DNA from 2 places in the Metabacillus indicus genome. Region 1 is predicted to be linked to the other one. Evidence: riboswitches for the same ligand, from Rfam matches in the RefSeq annotation. Region 1 holds a riboswitch; the other holds the start of a gene.
What was found. Region 1 has a riboswitch for thiamine pyrophosphate ahead of thiM (hydroxyethylthiazole kinase). Riboswitches for the same ligand answer to the same signal wherever they lie in the genome.
Positions count from the first base shown of each region.

Region 1 (7,476 bases):
TTGTTTTGTTCTGCTGTCATTTTACAGTGTTATTGGAGGATGGATTATACTGTACCTCGTAAAAACACTGACAGGAGATTTAAACGGACTCAGTCAGGAGCAGTATGGGCAGCTGTTCGGGGAAACGATCACGGACCCTGTCCTGAGCGTCGGTGCACACTTTGTCTTCATGGCAATCACCATTGCGGTTGTAGCAAAAGGGGTTCAAAAAGGGATTGAGCGAACCAGTAAATTTATGATGCCGGTCTTATTTCTTTTGTTTATCGTGCTGATTTTCCGTTCGCTTACGCTCGACGGGGCGATGGAAGGAGTCCGCTTTTTGTTTCAGCCTGACTTTTCAAAGTTAACGTCGGAAACCATCCTGGCTGCACTGGGACAATCCTTTTTCACTCTAAGTGTCGGGGTTTCCGTTATGGTAACGTACAGCTCTTATTTATCCAAAGAGTCCAATCTTCCTCAATCCGCGTTTTCAATTGTCGGCATGAACATTTTTATTGTTGTTCTTGCAGGACTTGCAATTTTCCCGGCCGTGTTTTCATTTGGCCTGAAGCCTGATGCGGGTCCGGTGCTGCTCTTTAACGTACTGCCGACCGTATTTAATCAAATGGCATTCGGTATGGTATTCTTTGCGGCATTTTTGGTCCTTTTCCTGTTTGCATCCTTGACTTCGGCATTCTCCATGCTTGAAATTATTGTATCTGTGTTATCAAAAGGAGACGCGGAAAAACGGACAAAATGGTCATGGACAATCGGGCTTCTTATCTTTGCAGTAGGTATACCATCTGCCTTATCGTTCGGGGTCTGGAGCGAAGTAAACATTTTCGGCAAAACCATTTTTGATGCGGCGGATTATCTGGTCAGTAACATCCTGATGCCCGTGGGGGCCCTGCTTATTTCTGTTTTTGTACCGCTGAAAATGAAAAAATCAGCTCTTTATGAAGAGCTTTCTAAAGGATCTTCTTTATCCAAAGGACTGTTCAACGTGTGGTTCCTGCTTATGAGGTACGTGGCGCCAATTGCCATTTTCCTTGTATTGCTTGATGTATTGGGTGTTTGGAAGCTGTTATAAGTAATGGGAAGGAAGGACTCCGCATGCTGCGGGGTCCTTTTTGCGTATACTCAAGGGGAATTTAAGGAATATTAATCCATACTAAATTGAAATTGAGGGACTGCGCATGTCAAAAATGGTTGCTCCTGAAAAAATACCCCAATCCCTGCATGCCGGCAAATTGCTGATTTGTGAGAAGCTGGGTAACAGTTCGGATTTGAAATTTAAAGAAATGAAAAATAACGGATTTACTTTTTTAATTGTATATATCAGCACGATTGTTGAAAACAAACAGCTGGAGGAGCTGATTCTTCCATCACTTGCTTCATTTGATGCAGAAAAGGCCCATGCAGCTGATGATACCGTTGACTTCCTCATGGATCATGTTATTGCTCTGAAGGACACCAGGATAATAACAGACATGAATGATGCAGTAAATGAGCTCCTTTTTGGCAATACTGTCATTCTTTTAGAAGGTCAGTCGAGCTGTATTACAGCCGGAACGGACAAGTTTCCTGAGAGGAGTATTTCAAACCCGAAAGCTCAGCGGACTCTGAAAGGACCAGACATCGGATTTAACGAAGATATTTCTTCAAATACGGCATTAATCAGAAAGGTGATCAGAAATCCTGCACTCAGAATTGAGTCTCCGGATATCAATTCAACAACTAAAATCTGCATCATTTACATGGAAGGAGTAGCCGACAAGGAAATCATAAAAGAGCTGAAAGAAGAGCTTTCCTCTATAAAAATGGACATAATTCTTGACTCGAATTATCTTGAAGAGACCCTGCAAAAATCTTCAAACTCCATTTTCCCGCTGACTCTTTCAACGGACAGACCGGACGTTGTCTGCAGTGAAATCATGGAAGGGAGAATTGCTCTCATCGTTGACGGGACGCCGTTTGTCGTCACCTTGCCGACTGTGTTCGTGCAGCTTTTTCAGTCACCGGATGATTATTACTTTTTGACAAAGAAGATTATGGCAAAGCGGTTGTCACGGATGTTAATTTATTGTTTTTCCATCCTGCTTCCGGCCCTGTATATTGCGTTTACGATTTATCATCCAGGTCTGATTCCGACTAATCTGCTCGTTGGAATTGTCACGCAGAGGGAACTTGTGCCTGCTCCAACGGTTGTTGAGACCATCGTCTTTTATTTTCTGATTCTGATTATTACGGAAAGTTCGCTTAGACTTCCGCAATCCGTTGTGTTTACGGTCACTGTTTTTGCGGCCATTGTCCTTGGGCAATCTGCGGTTGAAGCTTATCTTGTTCAGCCATTTACACTGGTTGTATTAAGTGCATCCTACATTTTTTCAAGCATCATTCCGGTATATTCTCTTGCCACGGTTTCTCAAAAACTGACTGTCGTTTTTATGTTTCTTGCATCCGTTTTAGGTTTTTTCGGCATTATTGCAGGGATTATGTATTACCTGCTTCAGTTATCTTCATCAAGATCATTCGGGGTGCCGTATCTTGCTCCGTTCGCTCCTTTTAAGCTTGAAGATCAAAAGGATGCTGCATTCAGGGTGCCCATGTATGAACAGCTGAACAATAAGAAGACCTTTACTAAAGAAGAAAAAGACCAGCTGAAAAACGAGTAAGGAGGACACGATGAAGAAAAAAGCATGGGGACTCATATTTTTCGTCATTCTTACTCTTGGTTCCAGTGTGGTTATTTCAAAAAATGTAGAGGATACCCTGATTAAATCGATTTCCATCGTCAGTGCGATAGGAATTGACTCCAGTAATGAAGGGTATGAGGTAACACTTCAGATGATCAATACTGCAGCTAAACCTGATTCAGCTGGAGAAGTACCGGGTTCAATTATCTACCAGCAATCAGGCAGAACCATTTCTCAGGCAGTTAAAAACATCCTAAACCGCAATCCAAAGAAAATTTTTCTCGACAGCGCCGAATTGATTGTCATTGGAGAACAAACAGCAAGGGAACAAGGGATTCATGAGATACTGACTTTGTTTCTGACAGAATCTGAAATTTCATCCAGCATAAGAATTATGGTCACAAAAGATTATCCGGCAAGCAAAATTATAAAAACCATTACCCCGGCGGAAAAGGTCTCATCTAAAAGAATCAACGACATAGTCCATAGCAATGAATTAAACCTTGGATCTGTGGCAAGTGTATATCCTGTTAAAGTGATGAACGATCTTCTCATAAATATTAAAGCAACAGCGCTTCCTTATGTTACTCTGAGCAGTGATCAGGATATAGGTTCCTCACAAGAGAACATTTCTTCCCCTGAGCCGGAAGTTCTTTTAATCCTGAACGGAATGGCTTATTTTAAAAAAGACAAGCTTGCTGGTTATTTAACCAGGGATGAGAGCAAGATTTTTCTTGGTTTTACGAACAATACGAAAAAAGCGACGATTGAGACTAAATGCGGAGCTGCTGACGATCAAGGTTTTTTTACCGTTCACATCAAAAAGTCAAAAACCAGTGTAAAACCAGTATACAAAAATGGAATGGTCTCATTTCAAGTCGAACGGAAGATGAAAGGGGAATTGTTTGAAAGCACATGCAGACAGGATGATCTTCCTTATTTAGAATCAAGGGCCGAAGCAGTCTTAAAAAGTGAGATGGTAGGACTGATTGCCAAAAGTCAGGAAGAAAACAATGACTTTCTTGGCTTTCTAAAAGAAGTCTACTTGAGAAACCCATATAAATTTGAGGAAATCAACAAAAAATGGAAAGAACTATATCCTGAGGTTCCGGTAGAAGTAGAAGTGGATTTGGAGATTGAAGATATTGGAGATGTGAACCGGATACCGTAACCCTTTCATGCAAAGGATGATGAATGATGAATCAGCAGATTACTCCTTATCAGGTTTTTTCCTTAATGGTTCTTTTTCTATTAGGCAGTACAGTGGTAGTAGGGCTCAGCTTAGATGCTGAGGAAGAAGCCTGGCTTGTAAATATGATAGCCACGGCGACAGGTACAGGCATTTATTTTTTGTATATATGGATTCTCCGCATTGATCCCAGGAGAAAAACCTTTACAGAGCTTTTGAAAACAAGTTTCGGCAAGTGGATAGGGACTTGTTTCATTGGCCTTTACGCGGTCTATTTTCTTTACATCGGCATGAGAGTAGTGAAAGATTTTGAGTTTTTCATCAGCACGGTCCTTTTTTACAACATTGAAACCTGGGTCATTGGTTTTGTTTTCATTCTGCTGGCAGGTTATGCGTGCATATTAGGATTAGAGGCGATTGCAAGAGTATCGGAATTGCTCTTTTTCGGAAGTATTATGATGATTGCGGTGACCACACTCATAACCATTTTGAACCCAATGTTCGAATGGACAAATGTTCTACCTCTTATAAAGCCTGACTGGAGGTCTGTGATAGGCTCTGTTTTTCCAGCAAAAATAACGTTTCCGTTCGGAGAACTGATTGCATTCCTTATGATTTTTCCCGCTGTGAATGATCAGTCCTATTTGCTTAAAAGAGGATGGATGGCTGTTGTATTCAGCGGTCTCATTATTATTGCCATAACAGAATCCATCATCGGCATGCTAGGGGCGAAAATTGCGGTCTACTTTTCCTATCCCCTCATTAAATCAATTGAAACGATTGATTTGCTGGATTTTTTTCAGCATATTGAAATCCTGTCTGTCATTGTTTTTTTCTTTGTAGGGTTTATAAAAGTGGTGCTCTTCTGCTATGCCGCTATAAAAAGCCTGTCTGAGATTATGCCCAGGGCAAAAAATAATTACCTCGTATACGGGGTCCTTTCAGCTGGATTCGCATTCACCTTTTTTATGGATAAAAGCATAGTAGAGCATACGATAACCGGTCTTGAATTTGTTCCAAAGTATATCCACCTTCCATTACAATTCGGCATTCCGCTGCTGCTGCTTGCAATCCTTCTTCTAAAGAAGATGCTGAAGAAAAAGAAGACAGCTGAATAAGAGAAATAGTTGCAAAATCTTCCCTGTAAGAGTAGACTTTGAAACAAAGTACATAACAAAACGGGAGCTTGTGGAATCAGGCTGAGAGTGCGGCTAACTGCTGCAGACCGGATGAACCTGTTGGATAATGCCAGCGCAGGGAGATTATAGGGATACCTGTAAGCACTTTGCCGCGGCAAAGTGCTTATTTATATTGGAGGGGGAAACAATTATGTCCATTCAAGCAGAATTCATTTTGGAGAAAGTGAGAGATCAAAATCCGCTTGTGCACAACATAACAAATACAGTTGTCACAAATTTTACGGCAAACGGGCTTCTGGCGCTTGGGGCTTCTCCCGTCATGGCCTATGCCAAAGAAGAAGTGGCGGATATGGCAATGATAGCCGGGGCAGTCGTACTGAACATCGGCACTTTGGATGAGAGAATAGTAGAGTCGATGCTGATTGCAGGGGCATCTGCCAATAAGCATGGTGTTCCGGTTATTTTAGATCCGGTTGGAGCAGGGGCAACACCTTACAGGACGAAAACGGCCAAAATGCTTGCCGAAACGCTGAACATTGCCGTGATAAGAGGCAATGCTGCAGAGGTGGCAAGTCTTGCCGGTGAAAACTGGGCAATAAAAGGAGTCGATTCTGGTGCAGGAGAAGGGGATGCTGCAGCACTTGCCGTTAAAGCTGCAAAGCAGCTGAACACCGTTGTTGTGATTACCGGAAAAACGGACTTTATTTCAGACGGGGATCGGCTTTTCAGCTGTAAAAACGGCCATCAGCTTCAGACAAAAGTGACTGGGACAGGATGCTTGTTAAGCTCAGTTGTCGGAGCGTTTTGTGCAGTTGAAAAAGAGTATGTTTTTGCCGCTGCTGCCGCTGCCGCCGTCTATGGATGCGCTGCTGAAGCAGCCGTGGAAAGGCTGTACAGACTTGAACCGGGCAGCTTTCAAATCGAGTTTTTAAATGAACTGTATCATCTTGAACCAAAAGATTTGAAGGAACGCATCAAGCTTGAGGAGGTGCTTGCATGAGTGTTGCAAGAGCATTAACGATAGCAGGTTCTGACAGCGGCGGAGGCGCAGGAATACAGGCTGATTTAAAAACATTTCAGGAGCTCCGTGCATTTGGAATGTCAGCTATAACAGCAGTGACAGCTCAAAACACCCTTGGCGTGCACGGCGTATTCCCGCTTCCGGCAGAGGCTGTTGTAAAGCAAATAGAAGCGATTGGGTCAGATCTTGGAACAGATGCGCTGAAGACAGGAATGCTTTTCAGCAGTGAAATCATTGAAGCTGTTTCTGCCCAGATTAAACGATTCGGCTGGGAAAAGGTTGTCGTTGATCCTGTTATGATTGCAAAAGGAGGCGCGTCACTCCTGCAGCAGGAAGCGATTGACTCTTTAATCAATCATCTCCTGCCTCTCGCACTCGTTGTCACCCCGAACATTCCAGAGGCTGAAGTTCTCTCAGGCATAAAAATTGAAACGATTGAAGACCGGAAACGTGCGGCAGAAAAACTGCATGCATTTGGAGCAGAATATGTCGTGATTAAAGGCGGGCATGCAGAGGAGACTGAGCAGGTAATCGACATGCTCTATGACGGAAATAATTTCTTCTATTACGAGAACAAAAGGATTGAGACGAAGAATACACATGGAACCGGGTGTACGTTTGCCGCTGCGATTACTGCTGAGCTTGCTAAAGGCAGCAGTGTTCAACATGCGGTTCAGCTTGCAGCCGATTTTATTCATGCCGCGATAAAAGATGATCTCAGGCTTGGAAACGGACACGGTCCAACAAATCATTGGGCATATCAGGAAAGAAGGACGGGACGATATGGAAAGCAGCATACTTAGGCATAAACTGAACCTGTATTTTATCATGGGAAGCACGAATTGCCTGAAAGGATCTGAAGACGTGCTTCTTGAAGCTATTAAAGGCGGAATCACGATGTTTCAATACCGTGAAAAAGGAAAAAATGCACTTACAGGAATAGATAAGCTCAAGCTTGCGCGCAGTCTTCAAAAGATATGCGCTTTGCATCAGGTTCCCTTTATTGTCAATGACGATATTGACCTTGCAGTCGAACTTGATGCTGATGGGGTTCACATTGGACAGGATGACGCTGATGCGGGTGAGGTGCGGGAAAGAATCGGAAACAAGATTCTCGGTGTTTCTGCCCATACGATGGCAGAGGTGAAAAAAGCAATGAAAGATGGTGCGGATTACATTGGGGCGGGGCCCATATATCCAACTGTAACGAAGGAAGATGCTGAACCTGTAAAAGGGACACTATTGATTGAAGCAGTAAGAAAGGCGGGTATTACCATTCCTATTGTCGGCATCGGCGGAATAACATCAGCCAATGCCCGTGCTGTTATAGAAGCAGGAGGGGACGGAGTTTCCGTGATTTCAGCCATCAGCCTGTCCGGGGATCCATGCGGAGCAGCGGAGGAATTACTGAGATCTGTTCAATAAAAAACAGCGGGCACATTCAATTTGATG
Region 1 is NZ_CP176757.1:2,176,767-2,184,242, reverse strand. It holds gene ACK1LH_RS10920 (sodium-dependent transporter) at 1-1,069, shown strand, start outside; gene ACK1LH_RS10915 (spore germination protein) at 1,176-2,654, shown strand; gene ACK1LH_RS10910 (Ger(x)C family spore germination protein) at 2,665-3,846, shown strand; gene ACK1LH_RS10905 (GerAB/ArcD/ProY family transporter) at 3,873-4,982, shown strand; TPP riboswitch at 5,033-5,142, shown strand; gene thiM (hydroxyethylthiazole kinase) at 5,194-6,003, shown strand; gene thiD (bifunctional hydroxymethylpyrimidine kinase/phosphomethylpyrimidine kinase) at 6,000-6,827, shown strand; gene thiE (thiamine phosphate synthase) at 6,808-7,449, shown strand.

Region 2 (7,476 bases), 1.1 Mb from region 1:
TGTTCGCTCCCCACGCTTTCGCGCCTCAGCGTCAGTTACAGACCAGAGAGTCGCCTTCGCCACTGGTGTTCCTCCACATCTCTACGCATTTCACCGCTACACGTGGAATTCCACTCTCCTCTTCTGCACTCAAGTTTCCCAGTTTCCAATGACCCTCCCCGGTTGAGCCGGGGGCTTTCACATCAGACTTAAGAAACCGCCTGCGCGCGCTTTACGCCCAATAATTCCGGACAACGCTTGCCACCTACGTATTACCGCGGCTGCTGGCACGTAGTTAGCCGTGGCTTTCTGGTCAGGTACCGTCAAGGCGCCGGCAGTTACTCCGGCACTTGTTCTTCCCTGACAACAGAGTTTTACGATCCGAAAACCTTCATCACTCACGCGGCGTTGCTCCGTCAGACTTTCGTCCATTGCGGAAGATTCCCTACTGCTGCCTCCCGTAGGAGTCTGGGCCGTGTCTCAGTCCCAGTGTGGCCGATCACCCTCTCAGGTCGGCTACGCATCGTCGCCTTGGTGAGCCATTACCTCACCAACTAGCTAATGCGCCGCGGGCCCATCTGTAAGTGACAGCCGAAACCGTCTTTGAATGTCAAACCATGCGGTTTGACATAGTATCCGGTATTAGCTCCGGTTTCCCGGAGTTATCCCAGTCTTACAGGCAGGTTGCCCACGTGTTACTCACCCGTCCGCCGCTGACCTCCGAAGAGGTCCGCTCGACTTGCATGTATTAGGCACGCCGCCAGCGTTCGTCCTGAGCCAGGATCAAACTCTCCGAAGAAAATTTGTGACTCATAAATGTTGCTGACTTAAAAATTTAAAACGTTTGGTACGCTTTTGGTTTTGTTTAGTTTTCAAAGATCATTTTCGCTTCCTGCGAAGCTTTATTAGAATAACATTTCACCTTTTCAAAGTCAAGCGTTTTTTTTACTTTCCTTTTTCTCAGGCACCGTTGCTCTCACGCGTTTTTCGCGGCAACGAATAATAATATACCACGCTGTTTTCCCCATTGCAATAGCATTTTTATCTTTTTGCAAAAAAAATGTTATAAATGAAAACGCGCTGAAATCAGCGCGTTTCCAGATGACTTTTTGAATGCAGCAAATCCAGGAGTACTTGTTTAATTGATACAAATTCAGCTGAAGCGAAGAGTTGGTCCGTTCGCGACCGGCCGAAAGGAATGTCTATATGTTCAATGATCCTGCCAGGTCTCGGGGAAAACACGGCAATCCTGTCAGAAAGAAAAATCGCCTCATCCATATCATGAGTAATAAACAGGACCGTTTTCCCGGATGCCTCGCAAATTCTGATAAACCATTTCTGAAGCTTGTGTCTTGTCATGGCATCAAGCTTTCCAAAAGGCTCGTCCAATAATAGAAGTTCTTTGCCGCTCAAATAAGCCCGGAGGAAGTTCGCTCTCTGCCTCATCCCGCCAGAAAGCATGGAAGGGTAGTGTTGTTCAAATCCCTCAAGCCCAAACTGAGAAAAGAAAGATAGAGCTTCGGCACGCGCTTTTTCTTTCCCTGTCCCATGCAGCTCCAGCGGAAGTATGACATTATCAAGAATTGTTCTCCACGGAAACAGCACATCGCTTTGCGGCATATACCCGGCATGGCCTGTTTGATTCGTTATGTCTTTCCCCTTGTAATGAACAATTCCGCCGCTTGGCTTATTTACCCCTGCAATGATATCAAGAAGAGTGCTTTTGCCGCACCCGCTCGGACCAATGATGCTGACAAATTCCCCTTTTTCTACTATAAGATCAGATGGAAGCAGGACAGGCTGATCTTTCGAGTAAGTCTTGCTGACTCCTTTTAGTGTCAGCATGCTACTTTTCAGCCTCCGGAAGGAATTCATTTGTATAAGCCTCTGCCGGATCTATGTTTTCTTCAATCAGCTTTTGTTGATACATCCAGTCAGCATACCGTTCCCAAACTTCTTCTTTTTGAACGCCCCATTGCTTTGCATCACCCTGATACTGCTTGCTGAGCCACTTTTGGCTTTCCTTTGCAAGATCTTTATTTATTTCCGGTACATGCTTAATTAGAATATCTGCCGCTTCAATCGGCTTATCGATGGCAAACTCGTAACCTTTTGCGGTTGCCTGTACAAAAGCCTGTACCGTATCCTTTTCTTTTTTTATCTTTGTCTCGCTTGCAGCAAGTACAGGTGTATAGTAGTTCAATGCTGGATCAAGGTCTTTAAGATAGATGTAATTCAGTTCTATCCCCTTTCTTTTAGCTTCTATCCCGTCCCAGCCTTCAAAGATCCATTGAAAATCCGTATCCCGGCCGATTGATTTAAAGAAATCAGTTGCGCCAAGTGTGACATAATCGACTTTGCCAAAATCTGCGTCATCCTGGTTCATAACCGCACGAATCACAGCCTCTTCAGTAGGCGACCCCCATCCGCCGTACCGTTTCCCTTCAAAATCATCAGGCGAGACAATCTCTTCTTCCTTTAATGAAGCGAAAGCAGAAGTATTTTCCTGAATAATGGCCGCAATAGAAACGATCGGCACACCGGCTGACCGCGCATGTGTGATGTTTTCCTGGTGGCTGACCGCAAAATCGACTTCGCCAGATGCAACAATTTGATCTGCGCTGACTCCCTCGCCAGGTTCTACTATCTCAACTTCAAGACCCGCTTCTTTATAGAACCCTTTTTCAATCGCTGCATAAATGCCTGTATGATTTGTATTCGGAAACCAGTCCAGCATGACCTTCACTTTTTTTGCTTCTTCACTTGAGGCATTCTCAGCAGGAGCGCATCCTGTTAAAAGGATGGATGTGCTGAATAATATGACGAGCATTCTCCGCAGTTTTTTCATCGTATTCCTCCATGTCAGTTGTGTTTATTCGCTTTGTACTTCCAGGGCATCGCCGCTCTTGCCAGCAATTCAATGACTGCAAAAATAACCAGACTTAAAGCAACAATGACGATAATGATGGCAAATACCTTTTCTGTTAAAAAAGATTGAGAGGATCTAGTAAGGATAATTCCAAGGCCTTGACTCGCTCCCAGCCACTCTCCGATAACCGCTCCCATTACACTGTATGTTCCGGCTATCTTGAGCCCTGAGAAAAAATACGGCATGGAAGCAGGAATCTTCACCTTCAAGAAGAGCTGACGTTTATTCGCTCCCATGGTCTTCATCAGTTTGATCATATCCCTGTCTGCCTGACTGAATCCGTCTGCAAGATTAATGGCTATCGGAAAAAAGCAGACAAGTGCTGTTACGATGACCTTCGGCAAGATCCCGAATCCAAACCAGATAATCAGCAAAGGTGCCAGTGCAATAATTGGAACGGTCTGTGAAAGGACAAGGAGCGGTTCAACCGCTTTTCTGATCCAGAGGGAAAGGTCAATTAAAATGGCAATGGCCACTCCGGCAGCTGCTGCTATCAGGAGGCCGAGAACAGCTTCAGTAAGCGTCTGCAGAACGTGCACTCCGAGCGTTCCTCTCATTTCAAACAGGGTGATGAAAATGTCTGTAGGTTTTGGCAGGATCCACTTCTCAATTCGAAAAAGCACGACTGCCATCTCCCAGAGTAGAAGAAAAACGGCAAGAACGGCTGCAGGCAGCGCTATTCCTGATATAGATTCAGCGATATTTTTGGAGTTTTTCATCCATCGTTACTCCTTCAGCAGGGCGGTAATGAATTTTGATGTGCGTCATCACTTCACTTGCACCTGCCCCGATACAGGCATCCTGAGCCTGCTTGACAATTTCAAGCAGATGATTGAGTTCCCCCTCCATAACGGTCTCCATCGCGCCGACTTCATATTTGACACCTGACTGCTGCACAACTTCAATGGCTTTGTCGACAATCTCGTATGTATTTCCGTGTGCTGATTTCGGCAGTACTTGAAACGCAAGGTTTACACTGGACATCATGAATTCCTCCCTTTCTTTCTGTGAATCTCTTAGAAAATGCAAAAAAAGGCTGCCGGTTAGGGCAGCCTTAAGCATTCGCAAAGTTCATGGAAAATAGACTCTTTTCCTGTATCCCTCCGCTGGCATTACCCAGATCAGGTTAAAGGGTCGATACAAGAATCAGTATCCTCTCAGCCGAGTTCACTCAGCTCCCCTGCTTCTATAAGATTCATGGAAACTATAGCAAGTTTTACAAGACTTGTAAAGAAAGGAAAAATACTTTCCGCTATTTTCTGAAAAAAAATAGAATTTAGGCTTGTCGAATTTTGCAGTTTCCTGTATAGTAGTGTCTAAATCATATATCGCATTTGACCACTTGGGGAGCCGCCGGCTGAGAGTGAACGTTATGTTCTGACCCGTTGAACCTGTTAAGTTAAAGCTTACGTAGGGATGTGGCGATGGATTCAAGTGATAACCCAACCAAAGCAGTGCGTGGAAACCATCCGACATTCCCCGCATTGCTTTTTTCTATGGAGAAAAGGCCCCGGTCGAATGCCGAAAAGGGGTAAAATCATGCAAACAAATAAGCGCCTGGTTTTTTTATTGGAAGCAGCGATTCTTGCTGCAATCGCCTTTCTTTTAGATTTAGCGACAAGCTTTATCGGCAAAATGCCGCAGGGAGGATCGATTTCACTTGCAATGGTGCCCGTACTGATCATGGGATTTCGCCACGGTCTAAAAGGCGGACTGCTGACAGGCTTTCTCCTCGGACTGCTGCAGACGGTCATGGGCTATACGACCATTGTTCATCCTGTACAGGGTTTTCTGGATTACTTTGTCGCCTTTACAGCGGTTGGTGCCGGAGGTATTTTTTATAAGCAAATTCAGAACTCTCTCCATTCTTTAAACAAAGGGCGCCTGATTCTTTATGTCACACTTGCCGCTTTCCTTGGAAGCTTCCTGAGATTTGCAGCCCACACACTCGCAGGCGCTGTCTTTTTCGCTGAGTTTGCAGGAGATCAGCCGGTGCTTCTTTATTCAGCAGGGTACAATGCATCCTACATGATTCCGACATTTATCATCTGTACGATCATTCTTGTGCTGATGCTGCTGACATCAAAAGCGCTGATAGTAAATAGAAAATAGAGAAAAGCACCGGAAATCCGGTGCTTTTTATCATAATCTCTTCTTTTTCAGCATGTATTAGTAGTAATAGATTTCCTATTGGAGGCCATGAAATGAATCTCACATACTCACTCATGTTGTTTGCCTTTTTTCTATCCATCTTTCATTTTCTGTATGGCTACTTTGAAGCGCTGCGGATCAGCGGCGAAGATGGCCCTGTCAGAGGTTGGTCGGTTGTTTTTTCATTTCCGCTCGGATTTGTTTTTGCCTATTTTGCAGCAGTTTTTAACCAGCAAATCTGAACAAAAGCGCAAGCGCCAAGGCCCGCTCCGATAGGCAGATAAGAATCCGGCGGAAAAGTCCGGTTTTGACTTTTTTGACGGATTTGTTCTGACAGAGGATCTAGGCGCTGGAGCTTGCCGTTGATAACTTTGTTATGTTATCAACAGCCTTTTATTTTTTATAATTCCTTTAACAAAAAGTAGAACCCGGCATATGTCTGCCGGGTCTTTTTGATGCCTCTGGCGGGATTCGAACCCGCACTCCTTTCGTAAGCATAGGCTAAGGGGAACACGCTTCCCTACGGATTTTCACCGGCAGGAATTTCACCTGCCTCAGCATAGTTGCTTTTCGGTGCTTCTGAAACCTTTGCCTTGCGACCCGGTTCTACTGTTTTCCGGCGCTCTTCCCTTCTAGAGCTACAGAGGCTTATTAAGAGTCTCTGTTTTCACAGAAACTCCCGCAAGAGTTTACAGCAGCTCTTCTATTAAACTCTCAACATACTCGTTCATGTTCCCAAATGTATATCCTGTCATTTGTGCTTTTGTCACATCCAGCGTCCAGTCACCCGGAAGACCGTACGGGGAAGCATTTTCTTCTTCCCCTGTAATGACTGCGGCTTTGTCTGCAGCACTTTCAATCTTGCCGATCAGTTCCCTCAGGGAAAGATTGTCTTCAAACGCTATATTATACGCTCCTGTCAGCTTTTCTTTTCCTATATGTAAAAGAAAACCTGCAGCGTCTTCAGATGAAGTGAAGCTGAAAGAAACATTGTCATTTTTCGCGCCAATTGGCTCTTCCCTTTTCACTTTGTCTACATGAAATAAAAAGCGCTCGGTGTAATCATCGGTTCCGATAACCAGAGCAGGCCTGACTGCTGCAACAGGCACTTTTGCATTCTGGAACAGATAAGCTTCGGCACCGCGCTTTGCCTCCTGATAACCGGTCATTCCCCCGTATTCCTTGCGGTCTTTAAACGTCGGTTCGAACGAGAGCGGGTTAAAATCCGTTTCCCTTCGTCCTTTGCCGAATTCATAGACTGCCATTGTTGATGTAAAGATGTAATGCCCTACTTTATCTTCGAGAGCCTCATAAGCGGTTTTGGCTTCGAGCGGGGAGAAACAGGACTGATCATAGACAGCGTCCCATTGCCTTCCTTCAAAAGCCCGGGTCATTGATTCTTTCTTTTCCCGGTCAATGACAAGGCGCTCGACCCTGTCTCCAAAATCATCCCGGGTTCTGCCTCTTGTTGCGACCGTCACAACCACTCCCTCCTCGAGCAGTTTATGAACAAGCCTCTTCCCAAAAAACTGTGTCCCACCTAGTATTAACGCGGTTTTCAATGTATTTCCCTCTTTCATTATGTATTCAGCCTCGCTGACAAATCCTTGAGATTCCAGCCGTATGCCGTCTCCGGATGATCGGTACCTTCAATCGCGTATGTATCCTCTCCCACTTTTTCAGGGCTGTAGCGCTCATAGAATCCCTTTGACGGGTTGGCATTCATCACCCACAGCATCATCGTTTGATAGTTCAGGTTCATCAGCTCCTCTGCTGCCGCACGAACCAGTCTCTTTCCAACACCTGCACCTTGTGCTTCTTTCAGAAGATAGATGGCGTATAATTCGCCATCATAGCCGAATTCCTGAGATCTGGACGGACCAAATCCCGCAAACCCGACAATTTTGCCCTCTTCATCTTCTGCAACGAACACAGTATCCGGATTTATACTGCGCCAGATTTTCTCTTTGCTTTCGTAAGTCAGACTATTTAAAAATGAATCTGCTACGATTCCCTTATAGGTTGTCCGCCAGCTGTCGACGTGCACAATCGCAATTTGCTTTGCATCTTCTCTGGCAGCTTTTCTTATCAGTACCTTCATTTTTCAACACTCCTTGCTGATGAAAATTCGACAACATTCAATAAAAACCCTGTTTCAAAAGGAGTTTCTTTTTTTGCAGAGAATAAGTTTACTAGACCAAATCAATTGGAGGCCTACAGTGAAAATCGTACTTCATGCCGTCCTGTCCATTCTTTATATCGTGTACTTCACCGCTGTCTTTTACGTTTTGTTTCTTTTTTTAAATATCCCGGCGTCTGTGATTTCCGGGACCATTATATGCCTGCTGCTCCTTGGCCTCTTTATCTATTCCGTCTACGAAATGATTCACAGCAAAGAACGGAATCTTCTTTTTTTC
Region 2 is NZ_CP176757.1:3,266,926-3,274,401, forward strand. It holds rRNA gene ACK1LH_RS16810 (16S ribosomal RNA) at 1-778, opposite strand, end outside; gene ACK1LH_RS16815 (ABC transporter ATP-binding protein) at 1,066-1,824, opposite strand; gene ACK1LH_RS16820 (ABC transporter substrate-binding protein) at 1,826-2,827, opposite strand; gene ACK1LH_RS16825 (ABC transporter permease) at 2,842-3,627, opposite strand; gene ACK1LH_RS16830 (MTH1187 family thiamine-binding protein) at 3,602-3,895, opposite strand; TPP riboswitch at 3,989-4,100, opposite strand; TPP riboswitch at 4,242-4,342, shown strand; gene thiT (energy-coupled thiamine transporter ThiT) at 4,448-5,020, shown strand; gene ACK1LH_RS16840 (hypothetical protein) at 5,113-5,301, shown strand; gene ACK1LH_RS16845 (NAD-dependent epimerase/dehydratase family protein) at 5,749-6,639, opposite strand; gene ACK1LH_RS16850 (GNAT family N-acetyltransferase) at 6,639-7,160, opposite strand; gene ACK1LH_RS16855 (peptidase MA family metallohydrolase) at 7,279-7,476, shown strand, end outside.
Region 2: it holds a riboswitch for thiamine pyrophosphate, as region 1 does, so the genes downstream of both, ACK1LH_RS16830 (MTH1187 family thiamine-binding protein) here and thiM (hydroxyethylthiazole kinase) in region 1, are expected to answer to the same signal.